DNA from 4 places in the Endozoicomonas sp. 2B-B genome. Region 2 is predicted to be linked to each of the others. Evidence: predicted binding sites of a transcription regulator. Region 2 holds the regulator's gene; each other region holds the start of a gene.

Region 1 (4,414 bases), 440 kb from region 2:
AAACCTGAGTCTCTGGCAGGTTACGAGTTTCTTGGTGAACTGGCCCTGTCAGGCGCGCTGAGACCGATCACCGGCTCACTGCCAGCATCCATAGCCTGCAGCCAATCGGCTCACACACTGCTGCTTCCCCAAATGAATGCACAGGCGGCAGCCCTTTGCCCTGATGCCAGAGTGTTGGGAGCAGAAAACCTGCTGGGAGTCTGCGCTCATCTCACCGGTAATCAACATCTTACAGAAGCCACCTGTAACAGGAATGAATCCCCTGTCGATTATCCCGACCTGCTGGATGTCAAGGGGCAACAACAGGCTAAACGAGGCCTGATGACGGCAGCCGCTGGTGCTCACCATCTGATTTTCTACGGTCCCCCGGGAACCGGCAAAACCATGCTGGCCAGTCGCCTGCCCGGAATTCTTCCCGAGATGAATGACCATGAAGCTCTGGAAGTGGCCGCCATACATACTTTGTCTTCCTACAGCCAGCCCCCTTCATGGAAACAGCGACCCTTTCGCAACCCCCATCATACCGCTTCAGCCGTCGCCCTGGTGGGTGGAGGCAGCCAGCCCCGACCAGGAGAGATTTCCTTTGCGCATAATGGTGTCCTGTTCCTGGATGAACTGCCGGAGTTTCAAAAGGTAGCCCTGGAGGTACTGAGAGAGCCCCTGGAAACCCGGGAAGTGGTTATTTCCCGAGCCAAAGGTCAGGCCAGCTTCCCTGCCGGCTTTCAGTTGATTGCCGCCATGAACCCCTGCCCCTGCGGATATCTTGGAGACCCACAGAAAGCCTGCCAGTGTTCTGCCGAGCAGGTCAGACGTTATAAACGAAAACTGTCAGGTCCTTTACTGGATCGCATTGATTTACAGATAGAGGTTTCCAGTCAGAAAACGGAGCGACTTTTTGAAAACCCGCCCGAAGATGAAAACCTGTCAACTGAAAAAATACGTCAACAGGTGATTCAGGCAAGGTCTATCCAGCAGCACAGGCAGGGGAAACCCAACGCCCGATTGTCTGCCAGCGAGATGGATGAATACTGTTCACTGAATAAGCAAGAACAGGATTTTATGACCCGGCTGTGTGACAAACTGGGTTACTCAGCCAGAGCCGTACACCGAATACTGAGAGTGGCCCGAACTCTGGCGGATATTGATGAGGACAAAGACATTCAACAGAAGCATCTTGCTGAAGCGGTGCATTACAGAAAGCTGGATCGTGAACCAGGTTAACCGATAACCTCTCTTTGTTATGAAGCTGTTTTTTCAATCTCTGGCTATCAGCTCAGCGGCTCAGGCAGATCATCTATCAGTCAGCGCTTACTTTCAGGTTCACACCCTGACAGTATTACTGTTCCTGCCAGTACATGCTTTCGGAAACGGCTTTAATCAATCGGCTGATGTCTTCCGGATACACTTCCCCGATATTGCCAATTCTGAAACAGTCAGCATCAGAGACTTTACCGGGATAAATGACGAAACCTTTCACTTTCAGCTGCTCATAAAAGCGGAGGAATTCATAATCGGGGTGCTCGGGGGAGTAAAATGAAGTTATAAACGGAGAGTGCAGTTCAGTGTCTAACAGGCACCGGAAGCCCAGCTCAGTCATACCCTGGACGAGCAAACGCTGATTGCTGGCGTAGCGCTTGTGACGGGCAGCAATGCCCCCCTCTTCAATCAACTCTGCCAGGGCTTGATGGAAAGCCCTTACGGTGTGGGTGGGGGAAGTAAAACGCCACTTACCGTGATTCTTTTCCATGCATTGCCACTGATCATAGAGGTCCAGAGACAGAGAGCGGGCCAGGCCTTTGCATTGGGACAAAAGAGTACGACGAGCTATAACAAAGCCAAAACCGGGTACGCCCTGAATACACTTGTTGGCAGAGCTGATCAGAAAATCAATACCCAGCCCGGCAAGGTCAATCGGCACACCGCCGAAGCTGCTCATGGCATCAACAATCAGAATACAGTCGTGTTTCTTCACCACCTGTGCGACTGCTTCAACAGGGTTCAGCATGCCTGTTGTGGTTTCACAATGAACAATGGCGACATGAGTGATGGCTTTATCTTCAGAGAGTACCTGATCAATTTCCCCCGGCGTCGGCGGATTAATCTCACCACAATTCAGAACACTGTGGGGAATATTCAGATACTCGGCAATCTGGGCAATACGGGCACCGTAAGCCCCATTGTTAATGACCAGTAATTTCCCTTCATCAGAGATAACCGACCCGATGGTTGCTTCTACCGAAGCAGTACCACTACCCTGCATGAGAACGGCGGTGTAGTCATCAGTATCCGAGGCCAGTTTAATCAGCTGACTGCGGATCTCCTCAACCACGCCAAGGTTGTAATCATCGTCCCAGGTACACCAGTCACGCAGCATCGCTTCGCGGACACTGGCAGAGGTTGAGAGGGGTCCCGGAGTCAACAGAAGATAAGGATTTTCCAGGCTCTTTTCTTTCACAGTGGGCACTTCTTTTGTAGACATGACTTTAATGAGACACCTGTAGAAACAGAAATTTCAATCGTCTGGTATATACCAATTGGTACAAAATCATGATGGAGACACTTTTTTCTGTAAATACCCAGCGACCACTCTTCATAAAAATTTCACATTCATACCAGTCTGGAAACAACAGCTAAAAGAGCTCCCCCAACGTCAGTCAAGCAAATAGTTAATTGTCATAAAAGCGATCATTTAATTGTCATAAAAGCCGTTTAGTATGGTCTATACCAGTTGAAAATCCATTGACCCTTAGAGAATAGTATTTATGGGACAGGGAAAAAATCAGTATCAAATCATTCGCACGGCCCTGAACGAGCAGATAGAAAGCGGGGCATTAAAACCGGGAAGCAAGCTACCCTCGGAGCGATTGCTGAGTGAAAAATTCGGTACCACCCGCATTACTCTCAGAGAGTCATTGTCATCACTGGAAGCCGACGGACTGGTCTATCGCGAAGATCGCAGAGGCTGGTTTGTTTCTCCGCAAAGAGTGACCTATGACCCGACGGTGAATGCTAACTTTCATACCATCGTTACCCGCCAGGGCAGAGTACCCGGTACCCGAATGATCCATGCTGAACAGGTACCAGCACCGCCCGGGGTTCAAAAGCTACTTCAGATTCCAGCTCTGACCCCGGTGTATCGGCTGCAACGCCTTCGTTCAGTGGATGGGCGAAATGTCCTCTACGTTGAAAATTACATGAACCCTGCCTACTTCCCGGATCTGCTCAAGCATGATCTGTCTCGATCACTCTCCGATATCTATCAGGAGCATTATAACCGTCAGTATGCCCGGGTCAGTTTCAGGTTGTACCCGGTAGGCCTGAATGCCGAGGCTTCTTTACACCTCAAGGTCACCACGGGCAGTTCCGGTTTGCTGGTTGAGCGAACAAACTACGATCAATCGAATGTCTTGATTGACTGTGACTTTGAGTATTGGCGGCAGGATGCGGTGGTTATAGCCGCTGACACCACTGTGAGCCCCATGACTTGAGAGTCATTAATACCTGCCGGTGCCAATGGTATGAGCCATTTTCTTACTGAACGTCCAAACCCTTTAATTTCCGAATCTGAAAAATGAGAAGAGGTCACAATGAACAAAATTCAACTCGCGGTTTTTGATATGGCTGGTACTACGGTCAATGAAGACAACGTCGTTTACAAAACCGTTCAGAAGAGTCTTGTTGACGCAGGCTACGATTTCACTCTGGACGAAGTCCTTGAGCATGGCGCAGGCAAAGAGAAGCATCAGGCCATAAAAGATACCCTGTCGTCCAAAGGCTTTGACCACTCGGACTCGGAACAAATCTTCCAGTCCTTTAAAAAACAACTGACACAGGCCTATGAAGAGCTTGCAGTCACCTCTTTTGACGGCGTCCCCGAACTTTTGAAAGAGCTGCGGGCAAAAGGCATCAAAGTCGCACTCAACACCGGCTATAGCCACCAGGTAGCAACAGGCCTGTTGAAAAAGATGAACTGGCTGCCCGGGGTCGAATTCGACACCCTGATCACTGCGGATGATGTAATAAACGGCAGACCAGCACCGGACATGATTGAGCTGGCCATGGAGAAAACCGGCATTAACGACAGTTCACAGGTACTTAAAGCCGGAGATTCAGCCATTGACATCGAGGAAGGAAAAAACGCCCACTGCGGTATCACGGTTGGCGTGACTACAGGCGCCCAGACCCGGGAGCAACTGGCAACAGCCGCTCCAACGCTGGTGCTCGACAACCTGGCCGATATCCTTAAGCACATTTGAACACAGGGAGACACCTTTGAAATACGATTTAATGGTTGTCGGTGCAGGTATTCTTGGCACTTTTCACGCCTTCGCTGCTGCGAAGCGGGGGTATAAGGTACTGCTGGTTGAAAAAGACAGTCAACCGGTACAGGCCACCGTCAGAAACTTTGGCATGG
Region 2 (4,414 bases):
AGAGTGTTTGCACGAAGTGTATTGCCTCACAGCAGTCTTATTGGCACGAACAGAGAGCTGCTGCAACTGGGCACTAAGCCCCTGGGGGAGTTTTTATTTAATCATCCCGGTATGCGTCGGGGACCATTTGAGGTAGCGGAACTGCCGGCTCGTCAGTTTAATCCTCATCTGGTTGAAAAATACTCTGATGAAACAGCCTGGGGAAGGCGGTCGTTATTTTATTTGCACGAAAAGTCTATATCTGTTTGTGAAATCTTTTTGCCGGACCTGTCTGAACAGACAGAGAAGCACTCCAGAGTCATGTCGAAGCATCCTGAACCCTGAAGCTCTACAAGAATGATTGTTTGTCGAAGCACTTACCTCGTGAAATATAGAGATTTCCGCAGTCGGTCTGGTCATGGCCTGATTGAGAACCTGGCCTGACCTGATAAACTGGCGATGCGGGTCATGATTCAGGGCGATGAGCAATAAGAATCTCAGCGATGATAATAAAGATGCAGATAAGCAGCTAAATATTATGATGCAATTCAGAAAACCAATGGCGGTATTGGCAGGCACTGAAGTAGTTCTGCAACGATTTCCCCGTTTAAAAGATTTCTTACGGCTGGCCCGGCTGGACCGGCCTATTGGTATTTATCTGTTGTTCTGGCCTACTATGTGGGCACTCTGGGTGGCGGCAGAAGGTGTACCGAGTCTGAAGAATCTGGTGATTTTTTCGGTCGGCGTGGTTTTGATGCGCAGTGCAGGCTGCGTTATTAATGACTTTGCTGACAGGAAAGTGGACGGCCATGTTAAGAGAACACAGCATCGACCGCTGGTAACGGGTAAAATTCAGGAAAAAGAAGCGCTGATCTATTTCTCCGGTATGGTGCTTTTGTCTTTCATTCTTGTACTCTTTACCAATACTCTTACCGTCCAGCTCTCTTTTGCCGGATTATTGCTGGCCTCGGCTTACCCTTTTGCCAAAAGACACACTCATCTGCCTCAGGTGGTTTTGGGGGCTGCTTTTGGCTGGTCGATACCCATGGCTTTTGCGGCTCAGAGTGGCTCGTTGGGAAACATCGTCTGGCTGATGTTTCTGGCCAATCTCTTCTGGACAGTAGCTTACGATACTCAATACGCCATGGTGGATCGTGACGATGATCTGAAAGTAGGTATCAAGTCCACAGCCATTCTATTTGGCGAGATGGATAACCTGATTGTTGGTTGCCTGCAGGTACTTACCCTGATGACACTGGCCATGGCAGGCCATCAACTGGAGTTAGGTGCTCTCTATTATCTCTCATTGTTGGCTGTCGCAGCCCTTTTCGTTTACCAGCAATGGTTAACCCGTCGTCGTGAGCGTGAAGCCTGCTTCAAGGCGTTTCTCAGTAACCACTGGGCCGGAGCCATTGTATTTGCAGGTTTCGTGTTGAGTTATCTTTGATCTTCAATCCGGCTTAGAGCCTGGTAAGTATTGCTACTTATGGTGGCTGTAGGGATAAATGGCGAAAAGCCTTACCCTGTAAACCCTGAGGGATCTTTTTATTTTTAAGCTGCAATATCAGCCTTTAGTGTGTCATCTGCCTGTAACATTTCAAAGGTGTAATGTCCGGTGTATAGTGCGGTTGATCAAAGTAGTGAGAAACAGCCTGAGCGATAGGAAAGGTGCTGTCCTGAGACACTACCATCCTGGTATAGCCCCAATGAGCTTCAGCTGATAGATGCCAGAACGTCACCGCCGAAATCGAATCGACAGATAACAGGTAGAGATTAATGCCAGGAAAGACCATTCTGATCGTAGATGACGAAGCACCGATTCGCGAAATGGTGACCGTTGCTCTGGAAATGGCAGGGTATGACTGTCTTGAGGCAGCAGATGCCAGAGAAGCGCACTCTCTGATTGTGGATAACAAACCCGATCTGATCTTGTTGGACTGGATGTTACCAGATGTCTCTGGAATTGAACTGGCCCGTCGTCTGAAGCGCAATGAGCTGACCTCTGAAATACCCATTGTTATGTTGACGGCCAAAGGTGAAGAAGACCACAAAATCCAGGGACTTGAAACCGGTGCCGATGACTACATCACCAAGCCTTTTTCTCCCCGCGAGCTGGCTGCTCGTTTAAAAGCGGTTCTCCGTCGTACAGGCGGATTTGATAACCAGTCTCCCATTGTCATCAAGGGATTGGAGCTGGACCCTGTCAGCCACAGAGTCTCTATTGATGGCTCACCTGCTGAAATAGGACCTACCGAGTACCGTTTGCTGCAGTTTTTCCTGACGCACCAGGAGCGTGCCTATACCCGTGGGCAGTTACTGGATCAGGTCTGGGGTGGCAACGTTTATGTGGAAGAGCGAACCGTTGATGTACACATTCGACGCTTGCGTAAGGCCTTAGGTGATAACTACGAAGCCTTTGTGCAAACGGTTCGTGGTACTGGATATCGTTTCTCAACGAGGGTGTAAACCTTTTATGCTCAGTGCTCAGCAGTTATCTGGCCGGGAGTAATATGACAACAATTTCAAAAACCCATTTGCTGAGCCGCATGATCGCCTACGTGATTGTCGGGTTTTCCCTGGGCTGGTTGTTTGGAGAGCCTTTTTTAGGACTCTGTGTGGTCATGGGAGGTTATTTTGTCTGGAGCTTCCGTCAGCTTTTCAAGCTGCTGGACTGGCTGAATGACCCCAAGGCCAGGAGCAAAGAGCCTCCTGAGAGTAAAGGGTTCTGGGGGCAAATTTTTGATGGTATCTATCGATTGCAAAAACAGCACAGTCGTTCCCGGCAAAAGCTGGCCGGAGTGATTGAACGTGTTCAGGAATCAACTGCTGCGCTGAACGACGGTGTTGTAATGATAGATAATCAGAGCAACCTGGAATGGTGGAATCCCGCCGCTGGAACTTTGATAGGGCTTAAGACGCCTGACGATCAGGGGCAGTTGATTACCAATCTGCTACGTGATCCAAGGTTTGCCGACTACTTTGAGCAGGGTGGTTATCAAAAAGCTCTTGAGATCCCCTCGCCAATCAACCCGGATCATCAACTGCAATTTAATATAACGGTTTATGGCAAAGGCAATCGTCTCATGACCGTTAGAGATGTCACGCGCTTGAATCAGCTGGAAGTCATGAGAAAAGACTTTGTTGCCAATGTCTCCCATGAACTGAGAACACCACTGACGGTTGTGTCTGGATACATCGAAACCATGCTGGACAGTCTGGGCCCGGATTCAGGTCTGCCCCCTGTTTGGGAAAAAGCTCTGAACAGGATGCAGGAGCAGTCGCTGAGAATGCAGAATCTGGTGGCAGACCTGCTGTTGCTGTCCAAACTGGAGTCGGCTGAAGCTCAGGCAGACGAGAATGGGGTTCATGTTAAAACCCTGCTCAGCAGTATCGTTGAAGACGGATGTGCACTCAGTGGTGAAAGCCAGCATCAGATTTCTCTGGATTGTCCTGAAGATGTCTTTTTGGCAGGCAGCAGTAATGAGTTGCGCAGTGCCTTCTCGAATCTGGTCTTTAATGCCGTGCGCTATACACCCGAGGGTGGGAAAATACTTGTGCGCTGGTGGCAGGACGGGGAAGGCGGACATATGATGGTAGAAGACAATGGTGTCGGTATTGATCCAATGCATATTCCGAGGTTGACTGAGCGCTTTTACCGGATTGATAAAAGTCGTAGCCAGAATACCGGGGGAACGGGGCTTGGCCTGGCTATCGTCAAGCACGTCATGCTGAGACACGGAGGCAAACTCACGATCAGCAGTCACCCTGGAAAAGGCAGCCGCTTTATTTGCTACTTTCCGGAAAAATGCCTTGAGTTGGAACACTCATGAAAGCAGAAAAGGGCCGGTGGCACCTTTTCTGCTTTTAGGACTACCATCAAAAAATGAATAATCTTTTCATGGTTTCATCATTCGCGAACAGTCTGTTGTACAGACTGATCCTGACTATCTTTACTCTGAAACGCTAATCCCCGGGAGTTGGCAGGGTGGTGGATTTTAACCATCCTGCAAAGACCGGGCTTGCGTATTTGTATTTTCTTTACTAGTTTGTATCTGTCTCTTGAACACCTGCTGTGGGGTGCACTGCGGGCTGTTGGTCAGAGTGTTGATGAGAGTGGTCCCACCTGAGCACTCTGTAATGGGATCCCCAACTGATTACTTCGAGTCAGAGGGGGAGGTTTTTCAAAGAATGATACTTTGATCCATTGGTGTCTTTATTCAAGAAGTTGCAGACCGGGCATGAACCCGAAATACTGACGAAGGTAGACTTACTCTTCGCCAACGACGCATTCCAGACGTTTTTTGCCGGTGCGGTCCAGGTAGCTTTGGAAGTCACGCGGCAAGCGCCCTGTGGTAGAACCATCCCATTGGACAGTGTCGCCGGCTTCTGTCTGGTACTCAAAAGTAAACCTTTGGACATTACGACGACGTTTTTG
Region 3 (4,414 bases), 360 kb from region 2:
GCTTTCCTCGCTGCTTCAACGATCGCACTGACCACTGGCAACGCATTTGCTGAATACACCGGCCCCAGCAGCACACCCAGGATCAATGATGTTACTTCCATCATCGAAAACCCGGTTGATGACTCCCAGGTGGAACTTACCGGTTACCTGACCAACAAAATCGACGATGAAACCTACACCTTTTCAGATGGCAACGACAGCATTCAGGTAGAGATTGAATCCAGAGACATGCCTCAGGTGCAGATCAATGAAAAGACCAAAGTTAAGATTTTGGGCGAAGTAGAAAGCGGTGCTTTTGAAACAACCGAGATAGAAGTCGAAAAAATCACCGTCATCTGAACAGAGCTTCACTTTAAACAAGGGTTGCCGGAAATTCTCTGACAACCCTCAACCCTTTGAAGACAAAAACGATAATAATCTACCGAAAGGCACGTCTAATCAATCTACCTGATATACCAGTGTAGAACCAGAGACTTCATGACCGATTATCAATAAAGGCTTTCCAGTTGGACTGTCAGTGGCTTCTACAAACTTCATACCCTCCGGAGAAACATCCCCCGCTTTTTCTGGTTCTTTCTCAGTATCAACTGAAAAATCACGGTTGTAGACATAGCTGACAAACTTGGCTTTTTCAGGATGAGTCACGTCGTACATCAGGACACCGCCGGTTCGTTCCAGACCAATAAACGCATATTGACGTCCATCAATCTCACCCACAGCCAATGCCTCTGGCTCAGGGCCTTTGTCGTCACTGCGGTTATCACCTTTGGTTTCTTCGTCATTATTGTTGAAGTGTTTACCCAGCACAGCGGCCGTCACTTCTTCAAAGTCGCTGCCTGAGTCATAGACCAGCTCACCTGTTTCGTTCCAGATAGAAAATGAGCGTGCTCCGTAGGAGTAAAGTTCTTCAAACTTGCCGTCGTTATCCGAATCACCCAGAGTGTTGGTAATTTTCAGACGAGCCAGCTTTTTCTGGTCCTTGGCTGCTTCAGCGTTAGGGTGCTCCAGGGCCACCTTAACCTTTTTGGTACGAACTTCTTCTGTGAACCCCAGGCAACCGTCTTCATCATCGTATTTCAGACCACCAGAAGCCAGACATTGAGCTTCAGAAGCAGCTTTGTACCAATAATCTCTGGCATCACCTTCGTTGGCTGTTACAACATAGGTTTTACCTTTCACGGAATAGGTAGCAATGGTATCTGGCTGATACATACCATAGACACCACTCCATTTTTGCAGATTCACACCACCGTCTTTATTACTGGCATCCATCGCAAACTGACCATAATCCTTGTAACCAAGGGGAACAATAGAATCAATGCGAGCATTGGCAATATCAACCAATGCCAGGGCATTGTTTTCCTGCAGAGAGACGTACGCTGTTCTGGAATCATCAGAAACGGCTATGTACTCGGGCTCAAGATCCTGAGCCACAGAAGCATCACGACCAAAAACCCTGACATCCTCTGGCAGCTCACTGTTTCTGGAGTACCCCTTGTTGAAAGCAGTGAAAGTAGCATGACGTGGTTCTTCCAGTTTGCCTTCAGAGGTAACCTTGACGACACTGACTGAACCTTCCGGGTCAATTTTGTAATCCGATGAGGGTTCACCTTCGTTCGCTGTCAGCAGGTATTTTCCATCGGGCGTAAAGGTCACCATATCAGGCAGTGCACCTACAACCTTATAGTCACTGAATACAGCGCCACCTTCAGAATCGAGCTTATAAACTATGACAACGCCTTTCTTTTGTTTGTCACTGTTTTCAACAGCAACAGCCAGCAGATCGCCATGAACAGAAACGCTGTTGGCGGTGCCCAGCTTCATGCCGTCAATACTGGATTCAAGATTGATCTTGCCAATTTTGAGTATATTGGAATCCATGGTCGGATTAGCCAGAGGCTGCCCCTTGAGTGATTTACCGCTGAGAATATCTACGGTTTTATCCAGGGCGTTGACAACATAGATAGATTGACTGGCTTTATGCCAGGCCACAATCTCTGCAGCCCCTTTATGGTAACTGCCAGAAGCATATCGAGCGATCGGCTCCATGGTGGGATGGGAAACTTCAACGTTTTCCTGAACCATTGAACAGCCAGCCAAAATGAAGGGAGCTGCCAGAGTGATAGCGTTGCGAGCGAGTTTCAGTTCCATTGAGATTCCTGATTTTATTCAATTTGATCAGGGCTTTTTATAACGGTTACAAATGACTATTTAATGACATTGTTGACACAAAGACGACAAAAACTGGCTTTTCTCGTCCCACCACTGGAGAGGCTATAGCATAAAGGAATACCCCGCTGTCATATTTCTCAAAAAAAATGCTACCTTGAAACAGTCTGACCATCGATAAAGGCAGTTTATGATGAGAAAATTATTAACATTACTTTTTTTTACTTCATAGCATCCGCATCAGCGGCAAATGCAAATCCTAAAATATTTCAAGCAGCTGAGAAATTTATACTTTTGTGTAACGTGTTATCATTAAAAATTATGCCTCCGGGAAGTCAAAACTATGAAATATATAAGTCTATTAGTTTTAACAGTGGTTTGAATATAATGATTGACGATATCAGGATATTGCTTTCTGAATTGCAACACAGATCTACCAGAAAAGATTTGAGTGTAAAATCTTTGTTTGTTATGAACATGCCTAAGTTGCCTTTTCCTGTTTTTCCACCAGCCTTCTATGAGGCTACAGCTGATCTTAATTTGCAACAAACACGAGCAGTTTCGCTCGATCAATTTTGTTTGCAAAATTTTGAAAAACCAGAGAGTCAACTATATGAAAAGTTAAACAATCTACTATCAAGAGTTAAAGAAATAATTGTAGGCAACGAGCAGTTTAAGAGCTTATCTTAGGGTAGACATTAAGCTCAAAAAAGCTTCATTTCCAGCGGCAGAACTCACCTTGAACAGCCAAAATAAAGCTTCGCGAAAAGTATCAAGGCTGAACAAGATGAGTATCGCAAATAGTAGACTAGTTCAAAAAAACTGCTGACGTGTTTCGACCGGTCTGAACTTCTCAGTATGGCGGAACAGCTTGGTTTTACTATACGACAGCGAGATATCCGCCCCTTGGACTTTATCCTTTCACTGATTGATGCCCTTGCTGGTGATGGAAACTGCGATACTCAAGCCGATCTCCACCGTAAATTTAATGAGTTGACGGGGCTGAATGTCTCCTATCGTTCCTGGGCAAATCAAGCTAAAAAAGACGCGATGCCTGCTCTTGTCCTCTGGCTATGGGTGCAGTGTCTGGAAGTCTTTACCCGCAAAGTCATGGCGTTTGATGAGGACAGTCCATTTTCAGAGTTCGAGCACATTCTGATTCATGACGGCTCATCGCAGGCTGTCTACAATGCCCTAAAGGAAACATTTCCCGGCAGGTTCTCAACGGTCAGTCCTGCTGCTGTAGAACTTCATACGACAATGGATCTTCTTACCAACAATCTGGTGCGCGTGCAGCTCACTGAAGATACCCGTTCAGAAAGAGACTGTCTGCCACCACTGCCAACCTCCATGGCTAATATCCTGATGCTGATCGATGCCGGTTATTTTGAGTTGGAACGCTTTGCTGCCATTGATGATCGGGAAGGTTCTTTTATCTGCAAGGCACCTCAGAGTATCAACCCGACGATACTCAGCGCAGTACGGGAGGATGGCAAAAATCTGAATCGCTACAAAGGGAAAAAACTTAAGGAAGTGTTGTCTGGCTTCCCTAAAGATCAATGCCTCGACCTGGATGTAGAATGGCCAGGATTCAAAGCCTGGCCATATCGTTTGGTTGTCCGCTGGAATGACAGGAAACTGAAATGGGTATTCGTTGTAAGCAACCTTAACCGGGTTGAGTTCACCCTGAATGAAGTACTTCAGGCCTATCGTCTACGATGGCAAATAGAGCTTATCTTCAAAGAGATCAAGTCCTATTCAGGGTGGCATCGTTTTAACACTAAATCAGCGACACTGGTGTTTAGCCTGATTCTGATGTCCTTCGTGGTTGTGACGTTGAAAAGGTATCTTGCCCATGCTGCACAGGCGAACCTCTATGAAAGTGGAGCCATTGAAGAAATCTCGACGCATAAGGCGATGAAAAGTGGAACCCGACTGTTTGGTAATGTCATTTTATCCCTTATGAATGCAGGAAAGTCTCTGCTCTCACATACAAGGAAGCTGCTCAACTTCTGGGCAGATAATGCGAAACGTGAACACCCTGCACGAGATGGTTGTTCAGGGCGTACAAGATTAGGTCTTTGTGCTGTGGGTGGGGCTTAATGTCTACCTTAAGAAGAGCTTATGTGAAAACTTAAGTTTACACACACCACTATCAGAAGTTGTAGAATCTCTCCATAGGATAAGGTAATGAGTTTTAGGTAATCGAGAACGACAAACCAGAGCTCTGGGCAGCCTCTGCAAC
Region 4 (4,414 bases), 5.3 Mb from region 2:
CAATAACCCCCAGTCACCTAAAGCGAAGGCCGAGCTATATCAGCCACCAATCTGGGCAAGATTGCGAGTACCTCCGGTATACCCCTGTTCCAGAAAATGACCGTCTACTTTCAACCTCAGTGCTGATCGAATTTCCTGAATCAATTCATCCTGCTGGCTGTCGTCCTGTAAGAAATGTCGAAGGTCATGGCCTGATTCCGAGAACAGGCAAAGTTGCAGATGCCCCTGACTGCTAACCCTCAGACGATTGCAGTCTTTACAGAAATCTCTTGAGTAGGGGGTAATCAGTCCAATGCGCCCCTGATACTCAGGATGACAATATTCGTAAGCCGGACCCGCATCTTTATTTCTGGCCATTCTGACCCAGCCCTGCTCCAGAAGCTGATCCCTTATTTGTTTTCCGGGGACATGGTATTGATTGAAAAAGCGACTATTATCACCCGTCTGCATCAACTCAATGAAACGCATGGTAACAGGCTGGTGCTTAATCCATTCCAGAAACGCCTCCAGCTGGATGTCGTTGACCCCTTTCATCAAAACCGCATTGACCTTGATAGAAGGAAGACCTTTTGCGAAGGCCTTGTCAATACCCACCAGTATTTCCTGAAGGCGGTCGTGCCCGGTTATTGCTGCAAAGGCTCGGGGGTCCAGACTGTCGATACTGACATTAATCTGATCAACACCAGCAGCCAGCCAGGACTCAATTCTCTGGTCCATTTTGTAACCATTTGTGGTCATAGCCACTTTCTGAATCCCCGGAATGGACTTAAGAGTACTGACAATATCCCTGAAGTCAGAGCGCAGGGTAGGCTCACCGCCAGTGAGGCGAACCTTCTCAACACCCACCGCCGAAAAAGCGGTCACCAGACGTTTAATTTCGGCAACATCCAGCGACTGCTTGTGACGATGCTCATCACAGCCATCAGGCAGGCAATAGTTGCAAGTGAAGTTGCACAGATCAGTCAGAGACAGTCTGAGATAGGGAAACGTTCGTCCCTGTTGGTCTTGTAATGGTCGCATTTCACACCTTTCCAAACACGGGAGGCCCAGACATTTCTGTGTGAACCCTGGCAACCCTGCGTGTAACACGCATCAGGTCACGGCCAGACAACCGTACCTTCATGGTGAGGGTTAGGTTGCGAAGCTCGGCGCTTTATTAAAATTAATTAGGGGCTCATCCTAACCCTAACCCGACAAAATAGCCATGCCTTAAAGGACAATATCGAGTGATACAAATAACAAGAAACAGATTGCTGAATTCATTTATAGCTTTTACTTTAAGAGCAGTTTCAAAAACTGTATCGAGGAGACCTTTCAATGACTGACTGCTGTTCTGCCCCGGGGCTCATGCCCCTGCACGAAGGGCTTGAGAAACTGATGACAGAAACACCGGTCGTCACTGAAACTGAAACAGTGGCTCTGGCTGACTCCCTGGACAGGGTTATCTCTGAGGCAATTATTTCGCCGGTTAACGTTCCGTCCCATGATAATTCAGCCATGGACGGGTATGCAGTCCGTTTCAGTGACCTGGCACCACATTCAATACTGCCGCTGGCCGGAAAATCTCTGGCCGGGCACCCCTATCAGGGTTCTATGCCCCCTGGCCACTGTATAAGAATCATGACAGGTGCTTCCATTCCTGTAGGTGCCGATACGGTCATCATGCAGGAGCAGGCCGAGATAACCGAACAGGGTATTGCTTTCAGCAAGCTACCCTCTCAGTCAAGCAATAATGTTCGCCGTGCCGGTGAAGATATTCCTCAAGGTTGTCAGGTTTTTGAAAAGGGACACATCATCAAAGCCCAGGATATAGGTCTGCTGGCTTCATTGGGAATCCCTGAAGTTCCAGTCATTCGCAGAATAAAAGTAGCGCTCTTTTCCACGGGTGATGAACTGAAGCTGCCCGGCGAGACTCTCGGACAAGGTAATATATACGACAGCAATAGGTTTGCAGTATCAGCGATGCTCAAGCGACTGGGTGCAGAAGTGATTGACCTTGGAAAACTCCATGATGACCGCGACGAGATCCGGAAAGCTTTTCTGAAAGCTGATCAGCAGGCTGATGCAGTTGTCACCTCTGGTGGGGTATCCGTAGGTGACGTCGACTTTGTCAAAGATATTCTCAGTGAAATAGGCCATACTTCGTTCTGGAGGCTGGCCATTAAACCCGGCAAACCCTTTGCCTTTGGTAAACTTCCCAACAGTGTTTTCTTTGGGCTACCCGGCAATCCGGTTTCCGCTACGGTAACTTTCCAACAATTGGCAGCGCCCGCATTGCAACATATGATGGGAGCAGAACCAACTCCTGCTGCTGAACTACCAGCAACGTGCCTCACTCCCCTAAAGAAACAACCCGGTCGCCTGGAATTCCAGAGGGGCATTCTCTCAACCAACGAGAGAGGAGAAGCCGAGGTAGTCACATCGGGCAGTCAGGGGTCGGGGATTCTCCGATCCATGAGTATGGCTAATTGTTACATCATTTTGCCCGCTTCCCAGGGAAATATTGAGGCAGGAGAAACGGTTAGAGTGCAGTTGTTCGATAAACTTCTCAGGTAACTACTCCCTGTTCTGCAGGTTGTCGCATCACTCTGGCTCCCATGCTTTTGGGACCTCCGGGTTCCGGCATGGAAAAGGGTTGCCCCGAAAACGAGCACTGTCATATTTCTGCAGTCTTTGCCCTGGTCCTGGAGGGTTTTTAAATATTTCAAAAAAATGTCATAACTGTAATATTTCTGAAACAAAACACCTATATTTTCGCCATCATCTCTATCCACACAGCACCAAGGTGCAGAAAATGTCTGAAGCAACTAGTCAAGCCAGCACCAAAGCTGACTATAAATACACCAGCAGGCACTATGGCCGTATCTGGCTGAGAGTTATCCTCTGGATCTATGCTCTCCTGGTTGCCGTCAGTGTAGTGGGCTCTGGTTTTAAAATGGCCGTAGGTGGCGCAGAAGCAGCTGCAGAGCTGTTCAGCTTTGCCAACAACACTATGCTGGCACTGATAGCCGGTACCCTCGCCACGGCTCTGGTTCAGTCTTCCAGTACAGTAACCTCTGTTATCGTTGGCCTCGTGGCTGGCGGCCTGCCGGTAGAGATGGCGATCCCCATGATAATGGGAGCCAATATTGGTACCACCATCACAAATACTCTGGTCAGTCTGGGTCACATGGGTTGCGACAAATCCTTTAAGCGAGCTTTTGCTGCTTCGACAGTTCACGACTTCTTTAACTATCTGGCGGTTCTGATTCTGTTGCCTCTGGAATTGATGACCGGCTTCCTGAGCGATATTTCACAGCACGTAGCCGCACTGTTGGTAGGTGGCTCTGCTATTGATATGGGCAGCCTGAATTTCGTCAAACCCCTGACCAAGCCGGCCGTGAATATTGTCAAGGATTTTGCAGGCCTCCTGCCCGACAGCACACTGGCTGGCCTGACCATGATCGCCTTCGGTATCTTCCTTATCTTCAGCTCGGTCGTAAGACTGGGCAAGCTGCTGAAAAAAGTTATGGTGGGACGTGCCAGGGACATTCTGCACAAGTCTATTGGTCGTGGTCCGATTTCCGGTATTGCCTCCGGTACTGTTATGACCGTAATGGTGCAATCCTCTTCTACTACCACCAGTCTTATGGTTCCTCTGGTAGGCAGTGGCGTCTTCACCGTTCGTCAGATGTACCCTGTTACTCTGGGTGCCAACATCGGTACAACCATCACAGCGCTGCTTTCAGCAACGGCCATCGTCGGTGCAGACGCAGAGCACGCAATGACCATTGCTCTGGTACACTTGTTCTTCAACGTGTTTGCCGTAGCCCTTATCTATGGCATCAGGTGGCTCCGTGAGATTCCTCTCTACGCTGCAGAAAAATTGTCTGATCTGGCTATAAAAAACCGCGCTTATGCATTCCTGTATCTTTTGCTGGCCTTCTTTGTCATACCGGGCCTCGGGATTTTGGTAGCCCGGTAAAGCCTTCCTGATATTCTTAAGAAGCCCTGACCATGTCGGGGTTTCCTCTACAGACCTGTTTCTTTAATTCCTGTTTAAACTGCTATGCTCTTTGGGTTGCCAATCATGGAACAGGAAACCACCATCAGGCATCTGGTCATCCCCCTGACGTTGTCAGTTGTCTTTCACACCTTACTTTTGGGCTATAGCGGGAGTAGTTGGTTGACTGCTGCAAAATCACCCGGCATTCAAATCAAACTGGTGTCTCATCAACCCGACATAACACCTGCCATTGAAAAAAACCTGACCGCTACAGAAGCAATGACCGACTCGGAATTGACAAAGCCAGATTCTCAGATTGAAAACACTGAACACATTCAAAGCACTGAAAAAACAGAACAGGCTGAAAAAGCAGAGAACAAGAAAGTCATAACGACCAGAGCCGAAAAGAAAAAGATTCAGCAAGAGTCG

The links. Region 2 encodes PhoB, which activates phosphate uptake and scavenging genes when phosphate is short. Its sites were predicted from a motif close to TGTCATANNNNTGTCANA; they were not measured.
Region 1: the regulator PhoB is predicted to act here: its motif matches at 2,684-2,701, upstream of phnW (2-aminoethylphosphonate--pyruvate transaminase).
Region 3: the regulator PhoB is predicted to act here: its motif matches at 2,203-2,220, upstream of ACOMHB_RS03830 (choice-of-anchor I family protein).
Region 4: the regulator PhoB is predicted to act here: its motif matches at 2,703-2,720, upstream of ACOMHB_RS21820 (Na/Pi symporter).

What each region holds. Positions count from the first base shown of each region.
Region 1 is NZ_JBLZMU010000001.1:1,042,179-1,046,592, reverse strand. Features, by position in the region: gene ACOMHB_RS04280 (YifB family Mg chelatase-like AAA ATPase) at 1-1,221, shown strand, start outside; gene phnW (2-aminoethylphosphonate--pyruvate transaminase) at 1,337-2,479, opposite strand; gene phnR (phosphonate utilization transcriptional regulator PhnR) at 2,763-3,488, shown strand; gene ACOMHB_RS04265 (phosphonatase-like hydrolase) at 3,588-4,256, shown strand; gene ACOMHB_RS04260 (TIGR03364 family FAD-dependent oxidoreductase) at 4,273-4,414, shown strand, end outside.
Region 2 is NZ_JBLZMU010000001.1:599,662-604,075, forward strand. Features, by position in the region: gene ACOMHB_RS02430 (chorismate--pyruvate lyase family protein) at 1-324, shown strand, start outside; gene ubiA (4-hydroxybenzoate octaprenyltransferase) at 539-1,426, shown strand; gene phoB (phosphate regulon transcriptional regulator PhoB) at 1,756-2,445, shown strand; gene phoR (phosphate regulon sensor histidine kinase PhoR) at 2,490-3,809, shown strand; gene ACOMHB_RS02450 (H-NS family histone-like protein) at 4,247-4,414, opposite strand, start outside.
Region 3 is NZ_JBLZMU010000001.1:956,334-960,747, reverse strand. Features, by position in the region: gene ACOMHB_RS03835 (YgiW/YdeI family stress tolerance OB fold protein) at 1-339, shown strand, start outside; gene ACOMHB_RS03830 (choice-of-anchor I family protein) at 439-2,151, opposite strand; gene ACOMHB_RS03825 (hypothetical protein) at 2,557-2,859, shown strand; gene ACOMHB_RS03820 (IS4 family transposase) at 2,992-4,272, shown strand.
Region 4 is NZ_JBLZMU010000001.1:5,886,503-5,890,916, forward strand. Features, by position in the region: gene ACOMHB_RS21805 (RING finger domain-containing protein) at 1-6, shown strand, start outside; gene moaA (GTP 3',8-cyclase MoaA) at 40-1,020, opposite strand; molybdenum cofactor riboswitch at 1,009-1,163, opposite strand; gene moeA (molybdopterin molybdotransferase MoeA) at 1,318-2,556, shown strand; gene ACOMHB_RS21820 (Na/Pi symporter) at 2,795-3,964, shown strand; gene ACOMHB_RS21825 (TonB family protein) at 4,070-4,414, shown strand, end outside.